Regions from separate parts of the Streptomyces manipurensis genome, predicted to be linked through region 1. Evidence: riboswitches for the same ligand, from Rfam matches in the RefSeq annotation. Region 1 holds a riboswitch; the other holds the start of a gene.
The links. Region 1 has a riboswitch for cyclic di-AMP ahead of ACPU2J_RS28325 (M23 family metallopeptidase). Riboswitches for the same ligand answer to the same signal wherever they lie in the genome.
Positions count from the first base shown of each region.

Region 1 (7,536 bases):
GCCTGCACCGGCACCGAACTGCTCGTGGAGTCCCTGGCCCGGGCCCTGCCCGGCCGGACCGTGCACACCGGTGTGCTGACCGGATCCGACCACGTCGTCCGCGGCCAGGAGCGTGCGGAGCTGCGCGCCACCGGCGCGGTCGCCGTCGACATGGAATCCGCCGCGACCCTGTGGACGGCCGTACGGGGCGGTGGCCGTCCCGTTGCGGCCGTCCGGGTGATCGTGGACGCACCGGACCATGAGCTCGTCCGCATCGGCACGGTCCGCGGGGGAATATCGGCCTTCCGTGTCCTGCGTGCCGTACTGCCCGCTTTTCATGAATGGCACCGTTCTTCGCTGCTCCCCAGGAGGTGAGCCAGATGGCCATGCCGCTGCGCCAGACCATCAGGGTCGGGACCTATCTGCTCGAACAGAAGCTCCGCAAGCGGGACAAGTTCCCGCTGATCGTCGAGCTGGAGCCGCTCTACGCCTGCAATCTGGCCTGTGAGGGCTGCGGGAAGATCCAGCACCCGGCCGGGGTGCTCAAGCAGCGCATGCCGGTGGCCCAGGCGGTCGGGGCCGTGCTGGAGTCCGGCGCGCCCATGGTGTCCATCGCGGGCGGCGAGCCCTTGATGCACCCGCAGATCCACGAGATCGTGCGGCAGTTGGTGGCCCGGCGCAAGTACGTGTTCCTGTGCACCAACGCGATGCTGCTGCGCAAGAAGATCGAGAAGTTCACCCCCTCCCCGTATTTCGCCTTCGCCGTGCACATCGACGGCCTGCGGGAACGCCACGACGAGTCGGTGGCCAAGGAAGGGGTCTTCGACGAGGCGGTGGCCGCCATCAAGGAGGCGAAGAGGCGCGGATTCCGGGTCACCACGAACTCCACCTTCTTCAACACCGACACGCCCCAGACGATCATCGAGGTGCTCAACTTCCTCAATGACGACCTGAAGGTGGACGAAATGATGATCTCGCCCGCCTACGCCTACGAAAAGGCGCCCGACCAGGAGCACTTCCTGGGCGTCGAACAGACCCGGGACCTCTTCCGGAAGGCCTTCGCGGGCGGCAACCGGCGGCGCTGGCGCCTCAACCACTCCCCGCTCTTCCTCGATTTCCTGGAAGGGAAGGCCGATTTCCCCTGCACGGCCTGGGCCATTCCGAATTACTCGCTCTTCGGCTGGCAGCGCCCCTGCTACCTGATGAGCGACGGCTACGTACCCACGTACCGGGAGCTCGTCGAGGACACCGACTGGAGCAAGTACGGCCGCGGCAAGGACCCGCGCTGCGCGAACTGCATGGCGCACTGCGGGTACGAGCCCACCGCCGTCCTGGCCACCATGGGATCCCTCCGGGAGTCCCTGCGGGCCGCCCGGGAGACGGTCGGCGGCAACCGGGACCCGCAGTGACCGGCTTCGACCTGCGGGCCCTGCTCGACGAGCGCGGCGCCGAGCGCTACGCGCTGCACGAGCGCCACCTCAACCCGCAGCTGCCCCGGATGCTGCGCACCATCGGCTTCGACAAGGTCTACGAGCGCGCCGAGGGCGCCCACTTCTGGGACGCCGAGGGCAACGACCACCTCGACATGCTGGCCGGCTTCGGGGTGATGGGCCTCGGCCGGCACCACCCGGTGGTCCGGCAGGCGCTGCACGACGTCCTGGACGCCGGCCTGGCCGACCTCACCCGCTTCGACTGTCAGCCGCTGCCGGGGCTGCTGGCCGAGCGGCTCCTGGCGTACAGCCCGCACCTGGACCGCGTGTTCTTCGGCAACAGCGGAACGGAGGCCGTCGAGACCGCGCTGAAGTTCGCCCGGTACGCCACCGGGCGCCCCCGGATCCTCTACTGCGACCACGCCTTCCACGGGCTCACCACCGGATCCCTCTCGGTCAACGGGGAGGAAGGCTTCCGGGACGGCTTCGCGCCGCTGCTCCCCGACACCCGGATCGCCCTGGGCGACCTGGCGGCCCTGGAGCGCGAGCTGCGGCGCGGGGACGTCGCCGCCTTCGTCCTCGAACCGATCCAGGGCAAGGGGGTGCTCGCCGCCCCGCCCGGATTCCTGCTCGCGGCGCAGGAACTGCTCCACCGGCACAAGGCGCTGCTGATCGCCGACGAGGTGCAGACCGGGCTCGGACGGACCGGGGACTTCTACGCGTACCAGCACGAGCCGGGCGTGGAGCCGGACCTGGTCTGCGTCGCCAAGGCGCTGTCGGGCGGCTACGTGCCGGTGGGCGCGACCCTGGGCAAGGACTGGATCTTCAAGAAGGTCTACTCGTCGATGGACCGGGTGCTCGTGCACTCCGCGAGCTTCGGGTCCAACGCGCAGGCGATGGCGGCCGGGCTCGCGGTGCTGTCCGTGATGGAGGACGAGCGGCTCGTGGAGCGCGCCCGCACCACGGGCGACCTGCTGCGCGGCCGGCTGGCGGCGCTGGTCGACGAGTACGAGCTGCTGCACGAGGTGCGCGGGCGGGGGCTGATGATCGGCATCGAGTTCGGGCGGCCGTCCTCCTGGGGGCTGCGCAGCAGGTGGACCATGCTCCAGGCCGCCCGGAAGGGGCTGTTCGCGCAGATGGTGGTGGTGCCGCTGCTCCAGCGGCACCGGATCCTCACCCAGGTCTCCGGGGACCACCTCGAGGTGATCAAGCTCATTCCGCCGCTGGTCCTGGAGGAGGCGGACGTCGACCGCTTCGTCGGTGCCTTCCGCGAGGTCATGGACGAGGCGCACGGCGGCTCGGGGCTGATGTGGGAGTTCGGCCGGACGCTGGTGAAGCAGGCCGTCGCCGTGCGCTGACGGCCCGCTCCGGGCCCCGCCCCCACCGCTTCCCCCGGCGCTCGTTCCGGCACGGGGGAGCGGTCAGCCGAGCAGGCGGTCCCGCAGGCGGCCGAGGGTCCCGGCGTCGAGCCCGAGGCCCTCCGCCAGATAGCGGTCCACCCCGCCCCAGGTCGTGTCGATCGTGTCGAAGGCGGCGAGCAGGTACTCGGCACGGGCGTCGAAGAGCGGCGCCAGCAGCTCCATCACCTCGGGGGAGCGGGCCTCGGCCGACGCGGAGCTGCGGTGCACGCGGTAGCGGCGGTGCGGCGCGTTGGACTCCAGGTAGTCGGCGAGGATCGCCTCGCGCCCGACGCCCAGGGCGAGGAGGGTGACGGCGACGGACAGACCGGCCCGGTCCTTGCCGGCCGCGCAGTGCAGGAGCGCGGGGACGCTGTCCTCCGCGAGGGCGCGCAGCACCCGGCCGTGCTCGGCGGTGCGGTCGCGGACGATCCCCCGGTAGGAGTGCGCCATCCGGGCCGCGGCCTTGCCGTCGCCGAGCAGCTCGCGCAGCTGGGCGAGGTCGCCCTCGCGCACGAGCCGCCAGAACTCCCGGCCGTCGGCGGGGTCGGAGAGCGGGATGTTGACGTTGCGCACGCCGGGAAGTTCGACGTCGGGCCCCTCCAGCGCGTGGTCGGCCCCGTTGCGGAAGTCGAAGACGGTGTGGAGGCCGAGCGAGGCGAGGAACTCCGCATCGGTTTCGGTGGCATGTGCGAGATGTCCGCTTCGGAAGAGTCGTCCCGGCATGACCCTTCGGCCGTCGGAAGTCGGCAATCCGCCCACATCGCGGAAATTGCGCACTCCGGTCAGTTCCGGCTCCTGTATCTGCTGGGTCACGGGAACTCCTCCGCCTCGTCGTGGGGTGTCTGTCCGAATTGCGCTCTTTGGTGTCAACTTGCCATGTCCGGAGGTGAGATCGGCCGCACCCCCGTGAGCCAGATCATACGGTGACGGTGCGTGCCTGATCGCCAAGGCCGAATGGCCAGCCGGGGGCGGCTGTTGACGGTCCGGAATGGACGCAGGGTGACCGGAATTCCGAGGACCGCGCATTCCTGTGATTCCGTCAGGGAATTCGTGGCTTGTTCCCCGCGGCGGAAAGGGATTACCTTCGCGATCGATCCGGGCGGATCGCCGAATCCTGCCACCGTCCGGAAACCGCAACCGAACCATTCGCGCGGCAGGAGCGGGGGAACCAGGTAGGCCGCCGTCCCCGGAGATCCATTTCTCCGGTGCCGGCTCGGGGTGAAGCCGTGCATGTCCTCGTGCATGTACGGCCGGACATCTCCAGTCCGAACCCGACAGCTCACCTCGCAGGCGCCGGAGAGGAATCCGCCATGCCTGCAAAGGGCAAGCACCGCCGACCCAAGTCCCTTTCGATTTCCCGCGGATTCGCCTTCGCCGGTACCGGCGGAGCGGCCCTCGCGCTGCCGCTGACCTTCACCGCCGGAGCCCACGCCGCCGGCGCCCCGGCCGCGGCCCCCGCCGTCGCCCCGGCGGCCGCGCCGCAGGCCCCCGCAGCGCCGCAGTCCGCCCCCGCCGGCGTCCAGGCCGCGCCCTCCGTCTACACGGTCGTCCCCGGCGACTGCCTCTCGGAGATCGCCGCCGAGCGCAACCTCTCCGGCGGCTGGGAGCAGCTGTACGCCGACAACCGCGAGGCCGTCGGCTCCGACCCCTCGCTGATCCACCCCGGCCTGCGGCTCCACCTCGGCGGCCCCGGCGAGACCGCCCCCGCGGACGAGGCTCCCGCCCCGGCGAAGCGGACCACCTACAAGAGCGCCCCCCAGGCGGCCCCGAAGAAGGCCCCGAAGGCCGCCGCTCCGGCCGCGCCCGAGCAGGCCGAAGAGGCTCCCGCGGCCGAGGCCCCCGCCGCCAAGCCGTCGGCGGCCGGCTTCGTCGCCCCGGTCGGCGGCGGCGTCTCCACGGCGTACAGGACCGCGGGCGCCATGTGGTCCTCCGGCTACCACACCGGCGTCGACTTCATCGCTCCGATGGGCACCACCGTCAAGGCCGTCGGCGCCGGCACCGTGGTCTCCGCCGGCTGGAGCGGCTCGTACGGCAACGAGGTCGTCATCCGGCACGCGGACGGCAAGTACTCCCAGTACGCCCACCTGTCCCAGCTCTCGGTCTCCTCCGGCCAGAGCGTCACCGCCGGCCAGTCCATCGGCCTCTCCGGCTCCACCGGCAACTCGACCGGCCCGCACCTGCACTTCGAGATCCGTACCGGCCCGTCCTACGGCTCGGACATCGACCCGATCGCCTACCTCCGCTCGAAGGGCGCCAGCCTCTGACGGTCGTCGCCGGCGGAGCACCGACGCGCGTGGGGCCGGGGCCCGAGGGGGGTCCCGGCCCCACGTGTACTTATTCCTTACCTCTCGCGTGGTATAGATCACGGCCCGTCAACCCCTCATTACGTTGGCGTAGGTTGGTTACGGGAGTGAAGGATGGGCTCTCGTGGCAGCGACGACGACGAAACTCAAGACCATCGGCTCGTACGCGGCGATCGGGGACAGCTTCACCGAAGGCGTGGGGGACCCGGGACCCGGGGATTCCTTCCTCGGCTGGGCGGACCGGCTCGCCGTGCTCCTGGCCGACCAGCGCGAAGAGCACGACTTCCGGTATGCGAATCTGGCGGTGCGCGGAAAGCTCCTCGACCAGATCGTGGCCGACCAGCTTCCGAGGGCCAAGGCCCTCGCGCCGGACCTCGTGACCTTCTGCGCGGGCGGCAACGACATCATCCGGCCCGGCAGCGACCCGGACGACGTGGCGGAACGCTTCGAGGCGGCCGTGGCCGACCTCACGGGGGCCGTGGGCCACGTGATGATCACCACCGGCTTCGACACCCGCGGCGTGCCCGTCCTCAAGCACCTGCGGGGCAAGGTCGCCACGTACAGCGCGCACGTGCGGGCCATCGCCGACCGCTACGACTGCCCGGTGCTCGACCTGTGGTCGCTGAAGTCCGTCCAGGACCGGCGTGCCTGGGACGCCGACCGGCTGCACCTCTCTCCCGAGGGCCACACGCGCGTCGCCCTGCGCGCCGCGCAGGTGCTCGGCCTGGAGGTGCCGGCCGACCCCGACCAGCCGTGGCCGCAGCTGCGCCCGCGCGGCTCGGTGGACGTGACCCGCGACAACATCCAGTGGGCCCGCGAGTACCTCGTGCCGTGGATCGGCCGGCGGCTGCGCGGCGAGTCCTCCGGCGACCACGTCGAGGCGAAGCGGCCGGACCTGCTGCCCCTGTGAGCTCCGGGCACGCAGGGTGACGGTACGGGCCGCGGTGCGACGGACGCCGGCTCCCGCGGGCCGCGGGGCGGCGGGGGACTCCGGGACGCCGCGGTGCGGGGGCGGCGGGCGGAATCCTTCGGGGCCGGTGGGCGTTGGCATGGTCGTAGCGATACGACCGCACCGACCCCATCCTCCCTGGAGGCGCTTTGACCGGCACCCGTCCCCTGCGTCCGCGGCTGCGTGCCCTGCGGCCCGAAGCCTTCGGCGCGGACCCGTCCGGTGCCCGGCTGGAGCGCATCCGCCGCTCGCCGAACTTCGCCGACGGCGTCTTCCAGAACCCGCTCGGAGCCCGGAACAGGCCCTCGGGGTCCATGACGGAGTTCGCCAAGATCTACTTCCACCGGGAGCAGCGGGCCCGGCGCAGCCCGGCCGCCCCCATCCCCGTCCACCCGACGACCCTCGCCGACCTGGCCAAGGCCCCGGCGAGCGGCCTGCGGCTCACCTGGATGGGCCACTCCAGCGTCCTCGCGGAGATCGACGGGCGCCGGGTGCTCTTCGACCCGGTGTGGGGCGAGCGCTGCTCCCCCTTCCCCTTCGCCGGACCCAAGCGGCTGCATCCCGTCCCGGTGCCGCTGGCCTCCCTGGGCACGGTCGACGTCGTGGTCATCTCGCACGACCACTACGACCACCTCGACCTGCCGACGATCAAGGAGCTGGCCGGCACCGACACGGTCTTCGCGGTCCCGCTGGGCGTCGGCGCGCACCTGGAACGCTGGGGCGTGCCGGCCGGCCGGCTGCGCGAGCTCGACTGGAACGAGAGCACCGAGGTCGCCGGGCTCAAGCTCACGGCTACCCCCGCACGCCACTTCTGCGGCCGCGGCCTGCGCAACCAGCAGCACACGCTCTGGGCCTCCTGGGTCGTCGCCGGGGAGGAGCACCGGATCTACCACAGCGGGGACACCGGCTACTTCCCCGGCTTCAAGGAGATCGGCGCCGAGCACGGGCCCTTCGACGCCACGATGATCCAGATCGGCGCCTACTCGGAGTACTGGCCCGACATCCACATGACCCCCGAGGAGGGCATGCGCGCCCACCTCGACCTCCAGGGCGGCACCCCGCACGGCACGATGCTGCCGATCCACTGGGGCACGTTCAACCTCGCCCTGCACCCGTGGGACGAGCCGGGCGAGGGCACGCTGGCCGCCGCGGAGGGGGCCGGGGCGGGCATCGCGCTGCCGATCCCGGGCCAGCCGTTCGAGCCCGGCACCGCCGGGGCGCCCCGGGAGCCGTGGTGGCGGCCGTTCGTGGCGGGGGGCGCGACCCCGGCGCTGCCTCCGGCGGCCCGGCCGGCGGCCGCGGGGGACCGGCCCGCCGCGGTCGGGCGGGAGGAGACCGAGGCCGTCGGTTCCTGACCGCCTCCTGTTCGTGATCGCCACCGGTCGGTGACGGCCACCGGTCCGTGACCGCGGCCGGCCGGTGGACGCCGCACGCGCCCCGTCCGGCCGGCGGGGGCGCGGCGGGCGCATTCGTGC
Region 1 covers NZ_CP186950.1:6,194,436-6,201,971, forward strand. The annotation lists gene ACPU2J_RS28305 (1-hydroxy-2-methyl-2-butenyl 4-diphosphate reductase) at 1-354, shown strand, start outside; gene hpnH (adenosyl-hopene transferase HpnH) at 360-1,388, shown strand; gene ACPU2J_RS28315 (aspartate aminotransferase family protein) at 1,385-2,767, shown strand; gene ACPU2J_RS28320 (tyrosine-protein phosphatase) at 2,831-3,622, opposite strand; cyclic di-AMP (ydaO/yuaA leader) riboswitch at 3,935-4,115, shown strand; gene ACPU2J_RS28325 (M23 family metallopeptidase) at 4,120-5,073, shown strand; gene ACPU2J_RS28330 (SGNH/GDSL hydrolase family protein) at 5,237-6,022, shown strand; gene ACPU2J_RS28335 (MBL fold metallo-hydrolase) at 6,211-7,416, shown strand.

Region 2 (7,536 bases), 690 kb from region 1:
GGCAGCAGGTCGGCGAGGGATCCGGCGCCGTACTCCGGGACGGGGGCGCCGGCCGGGTCCAGCAGGTCCGGTTCGGTCCAGTCCTGCGCCGCGGAGTAGGCCATCAGCGGGCGGGGGTGGAGGTGGCGGCGGTGGCCTCGCTGAGGGCCTGCGCGAAGACCAGGGTCTGGCGCACCGCCTCGGGGCCGTCCCCGGCCTCGCTCACCCGGAGGCTGAGGTCGTCGGCGGTGGAGTTGCCGGTGTAGCCGTGGTCGGAGTCGCAGTTGGGGTCGCCGCAGGCGGCCGGCTCCAGGTCGATGCGGGAGACGGCGCCCCAGCCGATGGTCAGGACGACCTCGCGGGGCAGGGTGCCGGGGGTGTAGGACTCCGGGTTGGCGACGACGCGGCTCAGCACCACGGAGGAGATGCTGGACAGCTTGACCGACTCGGTGGAGGTGGTCGCGTACGGGGACGGCGATCCCGCGTCGGCGGCCTGCTCGTCGGTGTGGGAGACGATGAACCGGTTGCCGGTCAGGACCAGCACGGTGACGTGGCGGCGGACCTCGTTGGAGTCGAAGGTCGTCTCCTGGTGGACCAGGTACGACGAGATCGGCTCGCCGCCCACCGCGGCCTCCACGGCCTCGGCCACGAGGGCCGGGTAGTAGCCGCTGCGCTCGATCGCCGTGCGCAGCCCCTGGGTCGTCGTACCGGATTTCGCCATGAGGTCCATCCTAAGGCCCCTCGGGTGCCCTCATACCGCGCCGTACCCGCTCAGTAACTGGGAAGCGTCCGCGGTCCGAGGTCGCCGCGGGCGGGCGGATGGGCGACGCGGACGGTCGCGCCGAGGGGGCGGGCGCCCTCTCCGGCGACGACGACCGGTTCCAGGGTGACGCCGATCACCTCGGGGTGGTCGTCGACCAGCCGCGACAGCCTCAGGAGCAGCTCTTCGAGGGCCGGGGTGTCCACGGGGTCGCTGCCACGCCAGCCGAAGAGGAGCGGTGCGGCGCGCAGGGAGCGGATCAGCCCGGCCACGTCCCGGTCGGTGGCGGGGACCAGCCGGTGGGCGGTGTCACCGAGCAGCTCGGAAGGGACCCCGGCCAGTCCGAAGGAGAGGACGGCGCCCGCGGCCGGGTCGATGACGGAGCGGACGACGGTGTCGACCCCGCGCGGGACCATGGGCTGGATGACGGGCTGGAGCTCGGCGGGCTTGCCGAGGGCCTCGGTGAGCTCCTCGTACGAGCGTCTCAGCTCGGTCTCGTTCGTCAGGTCGAGGCGTACGCCGCCCAGGTCGGCGCGGTGGCGCAGGTGGGGGGCGGTGGTCTTGAGGGCGACGGGGTAGCCGAGGACCCCGGCGGCGCGGACCGCCGCGTCCGGGCTGGGCGCGGGGAGAGTGGGCACCACGCGGATGCCGTAGCGGGCGAGGAGCTCGCGGGCGTCGGCGTCCGCCAGGGTCGCGACGGCCCCGTCACCGACCCCGGCCAGCAGGGCGGACAGCTGGAGCGCGGCGCCCGCCTCGTCGATGTCCTCGTACGCGGGGACCTGCCCGGCGTCGGCGGTGGCGCGCCGCCACTGCCCGTAGCGCACGGCCTCGGCGACCGCCTTGACGGCCCGCTCGGCGGCGGGGTAGCTGGGGATCCGGTGCGGGTCGGCGGCGCCGGTGGGGGCGTCCGCCGCCGGGGCCGGGGCGGTGTCGGGGGCGGTCGGGGCGGGGGCCGTCCCGGCGGGCCCGCGGGCCGCGGAGAGGGCTTCGACCAGCTCGGCCAGTTCCACGTGGACGACGGCGACCGGCTTGCCGGGGGTCTCGGCGACGGCCTCGCGCAGGGCGGCGGCCAGGTCGTCGGCGAGCGCGTGCTCGCTCACCCAGGGGATCGCCGTGACGACGACGGCGTCGCTGTCCTCGGAGCGGAGCGCCGCCGCGAGCGCGGTGCGGAAGTCCTCCGGCGCGGCGGCGGTCGTCAGGTCCAGCGGCCGCAGCGGGCGCAGGCCCTGGGCGAGGCAGGCGTCGTAGGTGAGGACCCCGAGGGATTCGGAGTTGCCGAGGATCGCGATCCGGGGGCCGGCGGGCAGCGGCTGCGAGGCCAGCAGCAGGCCGACGTCCACCAACTCCGTGACGGTGTCGACGCGGATGACGCCCGCCTGGCGCAGCAGGGCGGAGACGGTCTCCTCCGGCAGCCGGGTGCCGGGCACGACGAGCCCGGCCGGGGTGTGGCGGCCGCCCTTGGCGACGACGACGGGTTTGGCGGCGGCGGTGCGGCGGGCGAGGCGGGTGAACTTGCGCGGGTTGCCGAGGGTTTCGAGGTACATCAGGGCGACGTCGGTCGCGTCGTCCTCGTACCAGTACTGGAGGATGTCGTTGCCCGAGACATCGGCCCGGTTCCCCGCCGAGACGAAGGAGGACAGGCCCTCGCCCCGCCGCAGCAGCGCCGAGAGCAGGGCGATGCCGATCGCGCCGGACTGGGTGAAGAGGCCGATCCGGCCGTGCATCGGCAGGGGTGCGGGCGTCAGTGAGGCGTTGAGCCGGACCTCCCGGGCGGTGTTGATCACCCCGTAGGCGTTCGGCCCGATGAGCCGCATGCCGTACGAGCGGACCTGGCGCACCAGTTCGCGCTGGCGGGCGAGGCCGGCCGGGCCGCTGTCGCCGTATCCGGCGGAGAGGACCACGAGCCCCTGTACGCCGTGCTCCCCGCAGGCGGCCACCGCGTCGGGGACCCGCTCGGCCGGGACGGCGATCACGGCGAGGTCGACCGGGGCTCCGACGGCCCCGAGGGTGCGGTAGGCACGGACCCCGTCGAGCAGGTCGCTCGTGACGGCCTCGTTGACGGCGTAGAGGTGGCCGTGGAAGCCGCTGTCGCGCAGGTTGCGCAGCGCGGCCGCGCCCACCCCGCCGCCGGACCGGCTGACCCCGACCACGGCGACGGATCCCGGCGCCAGCAGCCGCTGCACGGAGCGCGCCTCGGCGCGCTGCTCGCGGGCCAGCTGGACGGCGAGGGACTCGGCGGTGGGTTCGAGGTCGAGGGTGAGGTGGACGGAGCCGTCCTCGAAGCTGCGCTTCTGCTCGTACCCGGCGTCCGTGAACACCTTGATCATCTTGCTGTTGGCGGGCAGCACCTCGGCGGCGAAGCGGCGGATGCCGCGCTCGCGGGCCACCGCCCCGATGTGTTCGAGGAGGGCGGAGGCGACCCCGCGGCCCTGGTGGGCGTCCTGGACGAGGAAGGCCACCTCGGCCGCGTCGGCGGGGGCCGAGGCGGGCCGGCCGTCGGGGCCGATGCGGTCGTAGCGGACGGTCCCGATGAACTCCTCGCCGACGGTGGCGGCGAGCCCGACCCGGTCCACGTAGTCGTGGTGCGTGAAGCGGTGCACGTCCCGGTCGGAGAGTCGGGGGTAGGGGGCGAAGAAGCGGTAGTACTTCGACTCGTCGGAGACCTGCTCGTAGAAGCTGACCAGCCGGCCCGCGTCCTCGGCAGTGATGGGCCTGATCCGGGCGGTGCCGCCGTCGCGGAGGACGACGTCCGCCTCCCAGTGGGCCGGGTAGGACGGGTCCGACTCTATGGTCATGCGCATACCTTACGGCCGGACCGGGCCGGACAGCTCTCGCGCGGCGCACGCGGCAAGCCGGGGCAGAACGGTGCAAGCTGGGGGATCCAAGGGCGGCGGATCCGGGCCGGAGGTCGGTCGGAGCATTCCGGGTGCCGTGAGAGACTGGTCTAGACAACCGTAAGAACCTGAAGGGCATCACCATGGCAGAGCGCCGCGTCAACGTCGGGTGGGCCGAGGGCCTGCACGCTCGTCCCGCCTCGATCTTCGTCCGCGCGACGACCGCTTCCGGCGTCCCGGTGACCATCGCGAAGTCCGGCGGCGACCCCGTCAACGCCGCCTCCATGCTGGCGGTCCTGGGCCTGGGCGCCCAGGGCGGCGAGGAGATCGTCCTCGCCTCCGACGCCGAGGGTGCGGACGCCGCACTGGACCGCCTGGCGAAGCTGGTCGCCGAGGGGCTCGAAGAGCTCCCCGAGACGGTCTGACCCTTCAGGTCCGCCTCCGGGCCCGTTGCGGGATCCACCGAGGATCCACCGGCGGGCCCGTCCTTCGGATCCGGCCTGCGGGCCGGTCCGCCCCGTACGCGGCGGAGCCGCGGCCCCCGGCGCGACGGGGACCGCGGCTCCGCCGTTTCCGTACCCGGGGCGGCCTCCGCGCCCGGCGGGAGGAATCCACGCCGAGCGGAATACACCGGGAGGAAATGCGCGCCGGACAGAAGAACGCCGTCGGCGTGAATTCACGACGGCCCGCCGATCACGGCCGGAAATCCCGGGCCCGGAAGGAATCGGGCGTCCGGAAATAACCGGCCCCGGAAATTCAATCGCCCGGCAGTCCGCAGACCGCACCCGATTCCCTCTTTTGTATACGGGCGTTGTTAATGCCGACCGCCCGGCATGTGTACGGCAGGTTGCGAAGTCCTCACCGCCGCGCGGGGGCGCGGGCGGTGGGCGCCCGCCGCGCGCTCGGCGTGCACGGCGGCCAGGGAGCGCGCCCGTTCGGCGTCCCCGCGCGCCACGGCGTCCACGAGCGCACCGTGCTCGGCCCAGCACTCCGTCGGCCGGGCCGGCGCGTCCACCACGAACATCCAGGCGGTCTTGTGCCGCATCTGGGTGAGCAGCGCGATCAGGCCGGGGCTGGCGGAGGCCTGGGAGAGCGTCTCGTGGAACCAGCCACCTAGGGCCCGCAGGTCCTCGCCCTGCCCCTGCCTGGCCCGCTCCTGCCCCAGTCTGACCAGCCCGCGCAGCACCTTCAGGTGTCCGTCGGTGCGCCGCCGGGCCGCCCGGGCGGCCGCGAGGGGCTCCAGCAGCACCCGTAGCTCCAGGAGGTCCGCGGCCTCCTGCGCGGTCGGCTCGGCCACACAGGCCCCCGCGTGCCGCCGCGTGGTCACGAACCCCTCGGACTCCAGGGTGCGCAGCGCCTCGCGGACGGGGACCCGGGAGACCCCGTACCGGCGGGCGAGCACCTCCTCGGTCAGCCGGGCGCCCGGCGCGAACACCCCGGAGACGATGTCGTCGCGGATCGCCGTGCATACCGCGTGCGCAGGAATACGCAAGACCGAACCTCCGCCTATTTCCGACTGCCTGCCACAATGCACGCGCGTGCGCGCGTCACGACTCTATTGCAGCACACCATAATTTCGAGAGCGGACGGAAATCCGTAACATTGCGCGGAGGCGCAAAACACGAGGACCCCGGCTCGGTGCGAGCCGGGGTCCTCGGTGAAGCGGAAGGATGCGCGGTTGTCAGAGGCTGACGCCGTGCGAGCGCAGGTACGCGATCGGGTCGATGTCCGAGCCGTACTGCGAGCCGGTGCGGGCCTCGAAGTGCAGGTGCGGGCCGCTGGAGTTGCCGGTGGAGCCCGACAGGCCGATCTGCTGGCCCGGGGTGACCTGCTGGCCGACGGAGACGTTCAGCGAGGACAGGTGCCCGTACTGGGTGAAGGTGCCGTCGTTGTGCTTGATGACGACGTTGTTGCCGTAGGCGCCGCCCCAGCCGGCCTCGACGACGGTGCCGGAGCCCACCGCGTGGACCGACGTGCCGGAGGCCGCGTGGAAGTCGATGCCCGTGTGGCTGCCGGAGGACCACATGCCGCCGCCCGCCTTGTACTGCGTGCTGACGTACGAGTCGTCCAGCGGGGAGACGAAGGTGTTGAGGCGCTTGCGCTCCTCCTCGCGGGCCGCGCGCTCGGCGGCTTCCCGCTCGGCCTTGGCCTTGGCCTCGGCGAGGCGCTTGCCCTCGGCGGCCTTCTGCTTGGCCTCGGCCTCGGCCTGCGCCTGGGCGGCGGCCTGGTCGGCGACGCGCTGCTGGGACACGGCCTGGTCGGCGAGGTCGCCCGCGAGCTCGTCGGCGACGACCACGGCACCGAGGCCGTTGTCGGCGGCGGAGGTGCTGCTGTGGTTGTCCGCGGCGAAGGCCGGGGCGGCGAGGGAGCCGACGACACCCGTCGTGGCGATCGCGGCGATACCGGCGTAGCCGGCGGTCTTCTTGCTCAGGCGGCTGGAACCACGGTGCTTGCCGGTACCAGCGGGACGACTGCCAAACGCCATGAAGGGTTTGATCCTTTCCTTCCTTCTCGCCTACCGGGTTAGCTGACGGGTTCGGAGCAGGAAGGTCTCCTACGGGCCTCCTCTTGCGAGGGGGTCCGATTCACCCCAGGGACTCATGTGGGTCCCCGGCTCCCCAGGCTCGCGCCTGACGGGGACTCGGCGATCGCTGTCCGGTGCCGCGGGTGCGGCGGGCACGACTGACGAACAGCACGGCCGACGCTAGGCGGATCATCAGCCGATCACCAAACAGACGCGCGTTTTTGTTGCGTACGCCACATCACATAAAAGCAACCACGACACTAAACGGACAAAAGGGCTCCGGCGGCAGTGCCGCCGGAGCCCTGTGCCCGGTAAGTCAGTTGACGGCCCCGTAGCCGAACGGCCGGCAGCCGTCGGACCGTCAGTTGGTGACGACGGAGACCTCTCCGATACCGAGGGCCCGCACGGGCTCCTCGATGACCGCCGCGTCGCCGACGAGGATCGTGACCAGCCGGTCCGCCGGGAAGGCCTTCACAACCGCCGTGGTGGCCTCCACGGTGCCCGTCTCGGCCAACTGTGCGTACAGCCGCGCCTGGTAGTCGTCCGGCAGCTCCTGCTCGACCTGGTCGGCCAGGGTGCCCGCGACCGAGGCCGCCGTCTCGAACTTCAACGGGGCCACGCCCACCAAATTCTGCACGGCCACGTCGCGCTCGGCGTCGGTCAGGCCGCCCTCCGCCAGGGTCCGGAGCACCTTCCAGAGGTCCTCCAGCGCCGGGCCGGTGTTGGGGGTGTCCACCGAACCGCTGATGGCGAGCATCGAGGCGCCCTTGCCGTCCGCCGTGGACCGCAGCACCTGGCCGAAGGCGCGCACGCCGTAGGTGTACCCCTTCTCCTCGCGCAGCACCTTGTCCAGGCGGGAGGTGAGGGTGCCGCCCAGGCAGTACGTGCCGAGCACCTGGGCCGCCCAGACGCTGTCGTGGCGGTCCGCCCCGATCCGGCCGATCAGCAGCTGGGTCTGCACGGCGCCGGGCCGGTCGACGATGACCACGCGGCCGGTGTCGTCGGCGGTCACCGGCGGCACCGGGCGGGCCTCGGCGGTGTTGCCCGTCCAGGTGCCCAGGGTGTCCGCGAGGACGGCGTCCAGGTCGATCCCGGTCAGGTCGCCGACGACCACCGCGGTGGCCGTCGCGGGGCGTACGTGGGCCTCGTAGAAGGCGCGTACGGCGGCGGAGTCGATCCGGGCGACCGTCTCCTCCGTGCCCTGGCGCGGCCGGGACATGCGCAGGGACGCCGGAAACAGCTCCTTGGAGAGCTGCTTGGCGGCGCGGCGCTGCGGGTTGGCCAGCTCGTGCGGGATCTCGTCGAGCCGGTTGCGGACCAGCCGGTCCACCTCGGCGTCGGCGAAGGCGGGTGCGCGCAGCGCCTCGGCGAGCAGCCCCAGCGCCTTGCCCAGCCGGGAGGCCGGGACCTCCAGGGAGACCCGCAGGCCCGGGTGGTCG
Region 2 covers NZ_CP186950.1:5,500,824-5,508,359, reverse strand. The annotation lists gene ACPU2J_RS25445 (alkaline phosphatase family protein) at 1-104, opposite strand, end outside; gene ACPU2J_RS25440 (DUF5998 family protein) at 104-700, opposite strand; gene ACPU2J_RS25435 (GNAT family N-acetyltransferase) at 751-3,540, opposite strand; gene ACPU2J_RS25430 (HPr family phosphocarrier protein) at 3,717-3,998, shown strand; gene ACPU2J_RS25425 (GntR family transcriptional regulator) at 4,388-5,065, opposite strand; gene ACPU2J_RS25420 (M23 family metallopeptidase) at 5,255-6,058, opposite strand; cyclic di-AMP (ydaO/yuaA leader) riboswitch at 6,072-6,230, opposite strand; gene ACPU2J_RS25415 (M16 family metallopeptidase) at 6,459-7,536, opposite strand, start outside.
Region 2: it holds a riboswitch for cyclic di-AMP, as region 1 does, so the genes downstream of both, ACPU2J_RS25420 (M23 family metallopeptidase) here and ACPU2J_RS28325 (M23 family metallopeptidase) in region 1, are expected to answer to the same signal.